One region of the Brevibacillus sp. FSL K6-6036 genome, then DNA from elsewhere that is predicted to be linked to it. Evidence: riboswitches for the same ligand, from Rfam matches in the RefSeq annotation. Region 1 holds a riboswitch; the other holds the start of a gene.
What was found. A riboswitch is a leader RNA that binds a small molecule or an ion and turns the genes downstream of it on or off. The one in region 1 is predicted to bind cobalamin.
Positions count from the first base shown of each region.

Region 2: linked by a shared signal. The riboswitch ahead of cobO (cob(I)yrinic acid a,c-diamide adenosyltransferase) and the one ahead of NST37_RS20840 (energy-coupling factor ABC transporter permease) in region 1 are both predicted to bind cobalamin.

Region 1 is NZ_CP150173.1:4,196,881-4,201,988, reverse strand. It holds gene NST37_RS20850 (quinone-dependent dihydroorotate dehydrogenase) at 1-265, shown strand, start outside; one part of gene NST37_RS20845 (IS1182 family transposase) at 527-1,067, shown strand; one part of gene NST37_RS20845 (IS1182 family transposase) at 1,067-1,857, shown strand; cobalamin riboswitch at 2,030-2,223, shown strand; gene NST37_RS20840 (energy-coupling factor ABC transporter permease) at 2,363-3,121, shown strand; gene NST37_RS20835 (energy-coupling factor ABC transporter substrate-binding protein) at 3,125-3,409, shown strand; gene cbiQ (cobalt ECF transporter T component CbiQ) at 3,406-4,197, shown strand; gene NST37_RS20825 (ABC transporter ATP-binding protein) at 4,205-5,108, shown strand, end outside.
Region 2 is NZ_CP150173.1:1,228,126-1,233,233, reverse strand. It holds gene NST37_RS06330 (histidine phosphatase family protein) at 1-448, opposite strand, end outside; gene NST37_RS06325 (adenosylcobinamide-GDP ribazoletransferase) at 445-1,263, opposite strand; gene cobU (bifunctional adenosylcobinamide kinase/adenosylcobinamide-phosphate guanylyltransferase) at 1,260-1,799, opposite strand; gene cobD (threonine-phosphate decarboxylase CobD) at 1,796-2,902, opposite strand; gene cobO (cob(I)yrinic acid a,c-diamide adenosyltransferase) at 2,902-3,450, opposite strand; cobalamin riboswitch at 3,673-3,893, opposite strand; gene NST37_RS06305 (M15 family metallopeptidase) at 4,072-4,779, shown strand; gene NST37_RS06300 (ABC transporter substrate-binding protein) at 4,849-5,108, shown strand, end outside.

The sequences.
Region 1 (5,108 bases):
GCTCGAAGCGAGAGCGACCGCCTGGGTCAAGGAGATTTATCAGGAAGTCGGGGACAAGGTGCCGGTCATCGGAGTGGGCGGCATCTTTACCGGAGAGGATGCGTACCGCAAGATTCGCGCCGGCGCCAGCCTCGTCCAGGTCTATTCAGGCATGGCGTATCAGGGGCCGGGGATTGTCAAAATGATCAACAAGCAGCTGCTCCAATTCCTGAAGCGCGACGGCTTTTCGCACATTAGCGAAGCAGTCGGCGTAGATGCACGGTAATTTTGTGATAAAAGCTTGGGAGGCGAGCCAGTCTGCAGCTTTCAGAGTAGCAGCTTCGGCATCTGGCGGTTTGCAGCTTTCAACTGCCAAAGAGAAAAGGGAGAACTGGCACGTTCTCCTTCAGGCTGTCGAGAAAGTCGACAGCCATTTTTATTTCCCTGTATTTTATGACGACACCGCGTTAATGTGTTATAATATTCTTGTAATTACATTTACTGGCGGGTGATTATTGTGCTTTCCTCTAATGAAAAAAAGCAACAAATGCAATATGAATTTGTATGCCTTGATGAGTTGGTCCCGGAGGACCATTTGCTACGAGTTATTCAAAAGCATGTAGACTTCTCTTTCATCCGAGAAAAAGTACGCCAATACTATTGTGAAGATAACGGTAGACCAGCCATTGATCCGGTGGTTTTATTTAAAATGATTTTCATTGGATACCTTTACGGTATCCGGTCAGAAAGACAACTCGAAAAGGAAATTCAGACGAATATCGCTTACCGCTGGTTTCTTGGCCTTTCACTAACAGATCGAGTTCCAGACCACACTACCATCAGTTGGAATCGTCGAACTCGTTTTAAAAACACAAATGTTTTCCAAGAGATTTTTGATGAAATCGTTCGCCTTGCTATCCAACATCGCATGGTTGGCGGACGTGTTTTGATAAGTGATTCCACTCATCTGAAAGCAAATGCGAACAAACGTAAATTTAAGAAGCATGTTATTGAAAAATCTAGTCGAGCCTACCTTAGTGATTTAGAAGCAGCCATTAATGAAGACCGTGAAGCACACGGAAAAAAGGATTGAAGCCTAGAGAGGATGTGAAGGAAGAAAAGGAAATCAAGGTGAGTACTACTGATCCGGACAGTGGTTACATGGTTCGTGACGGAAAGCCTGAAGGCTTTTTCTATCTCGATCATCGGACAGTCGATCATAAGTACAATATCATAACTGATGTACACGTGACTGCGGGTAACGTTCATGATTCTGTTCCTTATGTAGATCGGCTACAACACCAAATTGAGAAGTTTGGGTTTACAGATACCATTGAAGCCGTTGCATTGGATGCTGGCTATTTAACTACTCCAATCTGCAAGGCTCTGCACGATCTAAATATCTTTGCCGTCATTGGCCATCGAGCTTTTTCACCTGTTAAAGGCCTTATCGCCAAATGGCGGTTTAAATATGATCCCGAAAAGAATGTCTATATTTGCCCCCAAAAACATGAGCTTGCTTATTCGACAACTGACCGTAACGGATACAGAATGTATAAGTCAAATAAAGAAATATGTAAGGCATGTCCGATGCTCACTATGTGTACACGGTCAAAAAATCACCAAAAGGTGATAACCAGGCATGTATGGGAAGAGAGTAAAGAATGGGTTCGACAGAACCGCTTAAGTAAGTCAGGAAAATACCTATACAGGTTGAGATACCAAACGATAGAGCGAAGTTTTGCAGATGCCAAAGAACTGCATGGACTTCGCTATTGTAGGTTGCGCGGACGTGAAAATGTCCAAGAGCAAGCGTTGCTGACAGCAACCGTTCAAAATATAAAAAAGATAGCACTCCACCTTGCAAAGGCATGTTAGGTGTGGTGCTATCTAAGACTTCCAGCACTTCGTGCTCAATTTTATTGTTATGAAAGAAGAAACTCCAACATATTGTGGGGTTTCTCGACAGCCTGAGGGAGAACTGGCACGTTCTCCTTTTTCTTTTGCAACCCATCGTATATAATAGACAATCATCTGCGAATTTTTGGAAAAGAATAAAATGCAGCAAGGTGCCCTTATGAATAGTAAGGGGTAACAGGGAATCGGGTGAAACTCCCGAGCGGTCCCGCCACTGTAACCAGGGGAATGCTCTTTTTTCGAAAGCCACTTGTCGATTTGACGGGGAAGGCAAAAGAGCGTATTGATCCGGAAGCCAGGAGACCTACCTTGCTGCCACACCCATGAGCCTTCGAGGAAAGGAGAGGTGAGCCCAAACGAAACGACTGTTCGCAGTATCGTTAGTTGCCGTGTGCCAAGCTCATCCAAATCGGGTGAGCTTTTTTGCGTGTGTTCTTTAGAGAATCAGAGTAAGGAGTGTTGCTGAATGAGGGGTAGACGCACCGTTGCCAGTGGTCTTCTGATAACAGGATTTCTTGTTTACTTGCTGTTCAATACGCCACAAACCGGACATGCCATGCATATTATGGAAGGGTATTTGCCGGCAGGGTGGTCGCTGTTTTGGTGGGCTGTTTTTCTGCCCTTCTTTTTCCTCGGCTTGCGTCAGGTTCAACGCATTGTCAAAGAGAAGCCCGAATTCAAGCTGCTTTTAGGGGTAGCGGGAGCCTTTGCATTTGTCCTGTCCGCGCTGAAAATTCCGTCCGTGACAGGCAGCAGCTCCCATCCCACAGGAACAGGGCTGGGCGCGATCTTGTTTGGTCCGCTGGTCATGTCTGTACTGGGCAGTCTGGTGCTCTTGTTTCAGGCGCTGCTGCTCGCGCATGGGGGCTTGACGACACTCGGCGCCAATGCGTTTTCCATGGCGGTTGTTGGCCCGTTCGTCGCATATGGCGTGTATCGGCTGGTGGCCAGAAAGAAAGGTGGCCAGAAGCTCGGCATTTTTCTCGCGGCAGCGCTGGCTGACCTCAGCACCTATCTGGTCACTTCCGTTCAACTGGCGCTGGCATTCCCGGCTGCTTCTGGCGGGATTATGGCTTCCTTTGTCAAGTTTGCGGGGATATTTGCCTTGACGCAGGTGCCGCTGGCGATCAGCGAGGGACTGCTGACGGTGCTCGTGTGGAATTGGCTTCAAGCCTACAACGCGCAAGAATTGTCGCAGCTGAAGCTGCTGAAAAGGGAGGGGTAAGAGATGAAGCGTTGGACGAACTGGCTGCTCATTTTGGCGGCAGCGGTACTGGCGGTGGTGCCATTGCTGGTCGTAAAAGATTCGGAATTCGGCGGAGCCGATGGAGCGGCAGAGGAAGCGATCATGGAGGTGGCTCCTGACTACGAGCCGTGGTTTCAGCCTTTGCTCGAACCTCCCGGCGGTGAGACAGAAAGCCTCTTGTTCGCCCTGCAGGCTGCTCTGGGAGCAGGCGTGATCGGGTATGCCATCGGCTTGTACCGGGGCCGCCTGAAAAACAGGCAAGAATGATTGGACGGATCGACTCCCTCGCTTACGAAAACAGGCTGAAGAGGCTGCCGCCCGAACAGAAGCTGCTCTTTTCGCTGGCCATGCTGCTGTTGGCACTGATCAGCCATCCGCTTGTCCAGGGCATTCTGTTCGTCTGGATGAGCGTCTGGATCGTCGTCTATGCCCGCACTCCATGGCGGATCTATTTTGTCGTGGTGGCTGCCTCCGTCGCCTTCCTGCTCGCCGGAAGCCCGGCGCTGCTCCTGGAGGCATCCAGACTGGCGGAATGGACACGGGATGACAATGCAATCGCATCCTGGCAGTTGGGAAGCTGGGTTGTCTATGTGACGGCAGAGGGGCTGTCCAGGGCCATGAGCCTGGCCGCCCGCTCGCTGGCGGCGCTCTCCTGCTTTTCCTTTATTCTTTTTACAGTTCCCTTTGCCGAGGTTTTGCAAGTGTTCCGCCGGATCGGCATCCCCTCCATTCTGACTGATCTGATGATGATCATGTACCGTTTTGTCTTCGTTCTTCTGGAGACAGCCGAGCAAATCTGGACGGCGCAAAAGGCCAGAGGAGGGCACCGCGGCACGGCGGGAACACTCAAGGATGCGGGCAGGCTGATCGTTCAATTATTTATCCGCACGATGGCACGCTACCGCCAGATGTACATCAGCATGACGGCAAGAGGGTTTACGGACGATTTCCGCGTCCTGGTCCATGCCTCCCATATGCGTTCCAAAAGGTACGAATGGGAAGCGGTAGCCGGATGTCTCCTGCTGGCGATGCTGGAATGGTGGATGGGAGGATGAGGCGCGAGTGGCATTCGAAGTGACGACAGATGCAGCAGAACAGACAGATGCAGCAGAACAAGCAGATGCATCAGAACAGACAGCTAGAGCTGCCTTGGACATATTGCGATTTTCATTCGTTCACTACACGTATCCGGGAGCTTCCCAACCGGCGCTCAACGGACTTTCTCTCGGTGTCCCTGCCGGAAAAAAGTGTGTGCTATTGGGCCACAATGGCTGCGGAAAGTCCACCATGTTTCTGCATGCGAACGGAATTTTTCGGCCGAATCTGGGCCAAGTCCTGTGGAAAGGGAAGGCCGTTTCCTACGACCGGGCTCATTTGCTCAAGCTGAAACAAAAAATCGGTCTGGTGTTTCAGGACCCGGAGCAGCAACTGATCGCCGCGACGGTTGCCGAGGATATCTCCTACGGACTATGCAATCAAAAGCTGCCGGAAGACGTTGTCAGGGAAAAGGTGTACCGCACGATGGAAACATTCGGGATGACCGAATGGGCAGAAACGCCGATTCACCGGCTCAGCCTAGGGCAGAAACGGCGTGTGGCATTGGCCGGAGTCATGGTGCTGGAGCCGGAGCTGCTGCTGCTGGACGAGCCGACAGCCTATCTGGATCAAGAGCAGACGAGAAATTTTGTGCAGGAGCTGGACCGCATCCATGCGGCCGGAACGACAATCCTGATGGCTACGCATGACATTGACCTCGCATTTGCCTGGGCCGACTGGGTGCTGGTCATGGAAAAAGGGAAGCTGGCCCTGGAAGGAGAGCCGGAGGCGGTTTTCTCCCGGCGGGATACTCTGGAGAGGCTGCAGCTTCGTACGCCTGCTGTCTTCGATGTGTGGGAAGCGTTGCCTGCCGCCCTGCGGGAAGAGATCGGTTCCTCCCGGGTGCCGAGGTCCGTGGAGGAGCTGACTG
Region 2 (5,108 bases), 2.2 Mb from region 1:
GATCCGGCTCCGTTAAACCGCATGCATCTCTCATTTCTTTCCACATGCCGCTCAACCAGCGGTTCACTCGTTCGCCCAACTGCGTCAGCGTTTCTCCGCCCGGCGGCGCGATGCCGAACGGATCGTCGTACCAACGGCTTGCCCGCACGCTTTCTCTGACCATCAGTTCTTCGTAGGTGAGCCGCTCCCATTCGCCAAAAGACAGCTCGCGAAGCTCAGGAACCCGGATCGGACTCATCCCCCAGACCGCTGCCAGCCGATCAGCCGTCTGCACGCAGCGGAGCAAATCGCTGGTAAAAAAATGGGCCGGGCGTTCATGCCCGAGCTGTCTGGCGAGAAGCGCCGCCTGCTCCACCCCCGCGTCATTCAGCGGCACATCCGTATGTCCCAGATAGCGCCCTTCGCGATTTTCCTCTGTCTCCCCGTGCCTGATCCAGATCCATCTCACGTCCACCAGCTCCCTGCCGCAACAAGCAGCATCACTGCTTCACTGCTTTCAATGATCGCGCCGTAGCAATCGCCCGTCAGTCCTCCGAGCCTGCGGCAGATGCCGCGTGCGAACCAGAGGCTGAACAAAAGCGACACCGCGACTGCCGCTATCGCCTGAATGCCGGCGATCCACCAGCCAAGTCCGAGGACAGCTGCGTAGGCCGCCACAATATGCCAGAGCCGCAACCCTGCACCGATCCCTTTTCCGACGCCGTTGTCGGAAGAAACGTTGGGGAAGCAGCGTATCGCGAGCAGCACATGAGCGCGGGCAGCAAATGGAATGAGGACAAGCAGGAGAGAGCCGCTATAAAGTGTCAGCCCTTCCGCTCTTGGGCCACCTGCTAACAGACCCGACAAGCTTGCCTGGTTTGGCGGATTTGTCAGCAGACCCGCCAGTTCCGTTATCCCTGCCGTTTTCAAAAAGAGCAGCAGGATCGCAGCCAGGACAGCCATGGCACCCGAGCGGCTGTCCTTCATAATCTCCAGCATGCGTTCTTGCGTACGGCTGCTGCCGAGGCCATCCGCCAGGTCCATCCACCCGTCCAGATGGAGTCCTCCCGTGATGTACACCCAGGCCGTGCACGTCAAAACGGCGGCGATCAGCGGCGGAAAGGCCCATAATGCAGCCTCGTGCACGATCCACAGCACGCATCCGATCACCAGCCCGACAGCCGGATACCAAGCGACGCTGTCACGCCAAGCCTTTTCCGACGGCTTCAGCCACGGCACGGGAATGCGTGTAAAAAAAGTCAGCGCGTGAAAAAATGCGTTCATCCTTTCATCCTCCAGGGGAGCCCGGCGATCACGGCATAAACGGTGTCAGCCTGGCGCGCGGCTTGCTGATTCACATCGCCCAAAATATCGGCAAACCATCGTCCCAGCCTCGACATCGCTACCCCGCCAAGACCCACTTCACTCGTTACTGCAATCACGGTTTGATTCGTTTGGGCGACAGCATCCAGCCACGCCTTTGCTTCTCCCACAATCTCTTTTGTAATGGATTCGTCCCGCCACGCCTGCTCCGGGATGTCCATCAGGCGACCGCTGACCCAGGTGGAGAGACAATCGAGCAAGACGACACTGTACCCTTTGCTCGCGTCCAGCGATTCGGACAGCCGTCCGCCGAGCTCGCACAATCCCCACGTATCAGGGCGGCGCTCCCGATGCAGCTCGATTCGTCTGGCCATCTCATCGTCCCACGCTTTTCCTGTCGCCACGTACAACACGTCCTGCGCGGCATCACGGGCCAATTCCTCGGCAAAACGGCTCTTTCCCGACCGAACGCCCCCTGTGACCAAAATAAGGCTCACAAGACCGCCCCCCTTTTTTCCATCACATCATGAAAGGCAGACAGCAGCCGTTCATTCTCGGCCCGCGAGCGAACGGCGATGCGAAAATCGCGGGCGGTCAGTCCCGGATACATGGCGCAGTTGCGGATCAGAATGCCCCGTTTGCCCATTTCCTCCTGCAGCGCCGTCGCGTCTGTCCATTCCGGGGAGCGAACGAGCAAAAAGTTGGCCTCTCCCGTCCATACCTGCCAGCCCAGCCCCGACTGCAGTCCGTCCAGCAAAAAGCGGCGTTCTGCAGCGATGAGGCGCCTCGTCTCTTCTTCATAATCCGCTTCCTGCAAACACAACTCTCCCGCAAGCAAGGCCAAGCCGTTGACGCTCCAGCTCACCTGTTTGCTCCTCATCCTCTCGATCAGTGCGGGGTGACCGATCGCATAACCGAGCCGAAGCCCCGGGATAGCGAACATTTTGGTCATGGAGCGTATCAACAGGACGCGCGGAAAATGTCCTAGCCGATCCGCAAGTGTAAACTGCTTCTCCCGAGCCGCAAAATCGAGAAAAGCTTCATCGACAATCAAATGGGTACCGGTTTCATTTGTCCATTCGGCCATTTGCAAAAGCTCGTCTGGTTCATACAATAGACCGGTCGGATTGTTCGGAGAACCGATGAACACGAGCTGCGTCTCCCGAAAGAGCCGATACAGCTCCCGCGCGTCTGGCTTGAAGCCGTTTTCTTCCCGTCCCGCGCATTCCACGACGCGAGCGCCGAATTGGCGGGAAAGTTGGGCATATTCGGAAAAGCACGGCGTCACCACACCTGCGCTTTCCGGCTGCAGAGCGAGCACGGCCAGCGCCATCGCTTCCGCCGCTCCATTTGCCGGCAAAAGGGCGTCTTCCGGCAGACGCAGCCGGGCAGCCAATGCCCGCTTGAAAGCTCGATGGCCGGGATCAGGATAGCGGATAACGGCGGTAAGCGACCTCCCCAGCGCTTCCAGGACCCTTGCCGGAGGACCGAGCGGATTTATATTGGCGCTGTAATCAAGGAACGCCTCGGCCGATACGCCAAAGCGCTCTGCAGCCGTCACCAGATCCCCGCCGTGGCCGTAGGTCTCCAGCAGCCCCATCAGTACTCAACTCCGAGTACAGCGGGAATGCCTTCGTCATAGTAGTGCTTGACCGGCTTCATCTCCGTCACAAGATCGGCCATCTCGATGATCGCGGGCTGCGCATTGCGGCCGGTAATGACCAGATGGACGTGGCGCGGCCTGTTTTGGACCGTATCCAGCACGTCAGCCAGCGGGAGCACATCGTCAATCGGAAAACGATCAATTGCCAGGGCATTGTTCAATTCGTCCAGGATCACCACATCGTACTCGCCGCCAAGCACCTTTTCGCGGGCAAAGCTCCACGCCTTTTCAAGGGCGCTGCGGTGCTCCTCCGGTGTTTTGGTCCAGGTAAAGCCGACGCCCATCTGCACCATTTCGATTCCGAGACGGTCGAAAATAATCTTCTCGCCATAGGTGCGTTCCGGAGACTTGATAAACTGGATCATTAAAACCCGTTTTCCTCTGCCGGTTGCACGTACAGCCAAGCCTAACGCCGCTGTCGTCTTGCCTTTTCCGTCTCCTGTATAGACCAGCAGCAGCCCTCGCTTGTTGTCGGCCTTGCTCATCAACAGCCCCTCCTTCGTTCTGCGCAATCCTTTTGAACATACAAAGCCACTCGGGCAAATCTCCGGGTGAAACGCGAAACTGCCGCCTGCTTTTCCAGGGGAGTACACGCCAACCTTCCGAAAAGTATAAAAAAACGCCTTGTTCCCTTTGGAAAACAAAGGGAGACAAAGCGCGGACAGTTCGCTACAACGATCCACCTCTTCCTTTGACCCGAAGGAAATCAGTGCTCAGGCAAGACAGGCAGGTCTCCTGGCTCGAGAATCGCTGCTTTCCTTCTCCTTCCCGTCCCCGACCCGGGGCAGTGGATGGCAAAATGCCTTGAAGGAAAACTCCTCTCTTACAGTGGCGGGACCGCGTTGGATTTTCACCAAACTTCCCTTTTAACTTCGCTTCCCGCGGCGTGCACCGTGCAGGAAGCAAAGACCTGTTTGCGCGATATGGAAATGTTCAGCCAGCCAAAGACTGGCGCTTGCTATCATCATAACAAAAGTGGGCACGGATAGAAAGAACAAGCTGATCATCGAGTTTTATTCAACAAATGAAAATTAAATGCAGTTTACTAAAGTTTTGTTCTTTGCTAGGATGATGGAAAACATATCCACACACAGGAGGTGGTCCAGATGAAACAGGATCTCCCAATTCCTCCGGAGCGGCCACATCTCTACGTACAGCCTCTCCTTGAAGAATGCGGCGAAGCAATGCTCCCCCTCTCCAGCTTGTCCGAAAAAATTACGGTCTGGCCGATGTACTACAAGCAAGGCTACGACGGAACCACTCCCGAAGCGTACTTGCGAAAAAGCGCCGCTCTCCGCCTGGTCCAAGCAGCCGAACGCTTGCCCGACGGCCATCGCTTCGTCGTATTTGACGGCTGGCGCTCCTACCAGGTGCAAGGCTCTCTCTATGAAAGATTCAAGCAAACACTGCTCAAGCAGGGCTGGGAAGAAGGCGAGGCGCTTCAGGCCGAACTGAGCAAATTTGTCGCCGTCCCCAGCAAGGATGTGCAAAAGCCATCGCCCCATTTGTCCGGTGGAGCAGTAGACCTGACGATCGAAGGCCCCGATGGGTGGCTCGACATGGGAACAGAGTTTGACGATTTCAGCGAACGGGCCTCTACCCGATTCTATGAAAACGCTCTCAGCCCTGATGAACAGGCGAAAACGATCCGCGCCAACAGACGTCTTCTGTATCACCTGATGACCGAGGCCGGTTTCGTCAATTACCCCAAAGAGTGGTGGCATTACGAATACGGCACGCTTTCCTGGGCACGGCAAACTACTGGACAAGCCATGTACGGGGGAATCTTGGAAATTGATAGCGAAAATAGTTGAATAACCTCAATTTTTGCAATATATTAAAAATATATTAAATTTATAACAAAATGTTGGGGGTTGATCTCTTTGAAGCGCAGATGGTCATTCGTCCTCACCAGCCTGGTTCTCGCTGTTTCCATGCTCGTTGCCGCTTGCGGCACACCGGCGAACCAGCCTCAAGCTCAGAACAACTCGCCGGAATCGCCGGCAAAAACCGAGCCGACCGCACCGAAGACGTCAGCAGACACACTGTTCGTCGCGATCAACGCGGATCAAGGCACGCTCGATCCCGCCGTCACCTTTGACAACGCCGCATGGAAAATCACTTATCCCACCTACGAACGTCT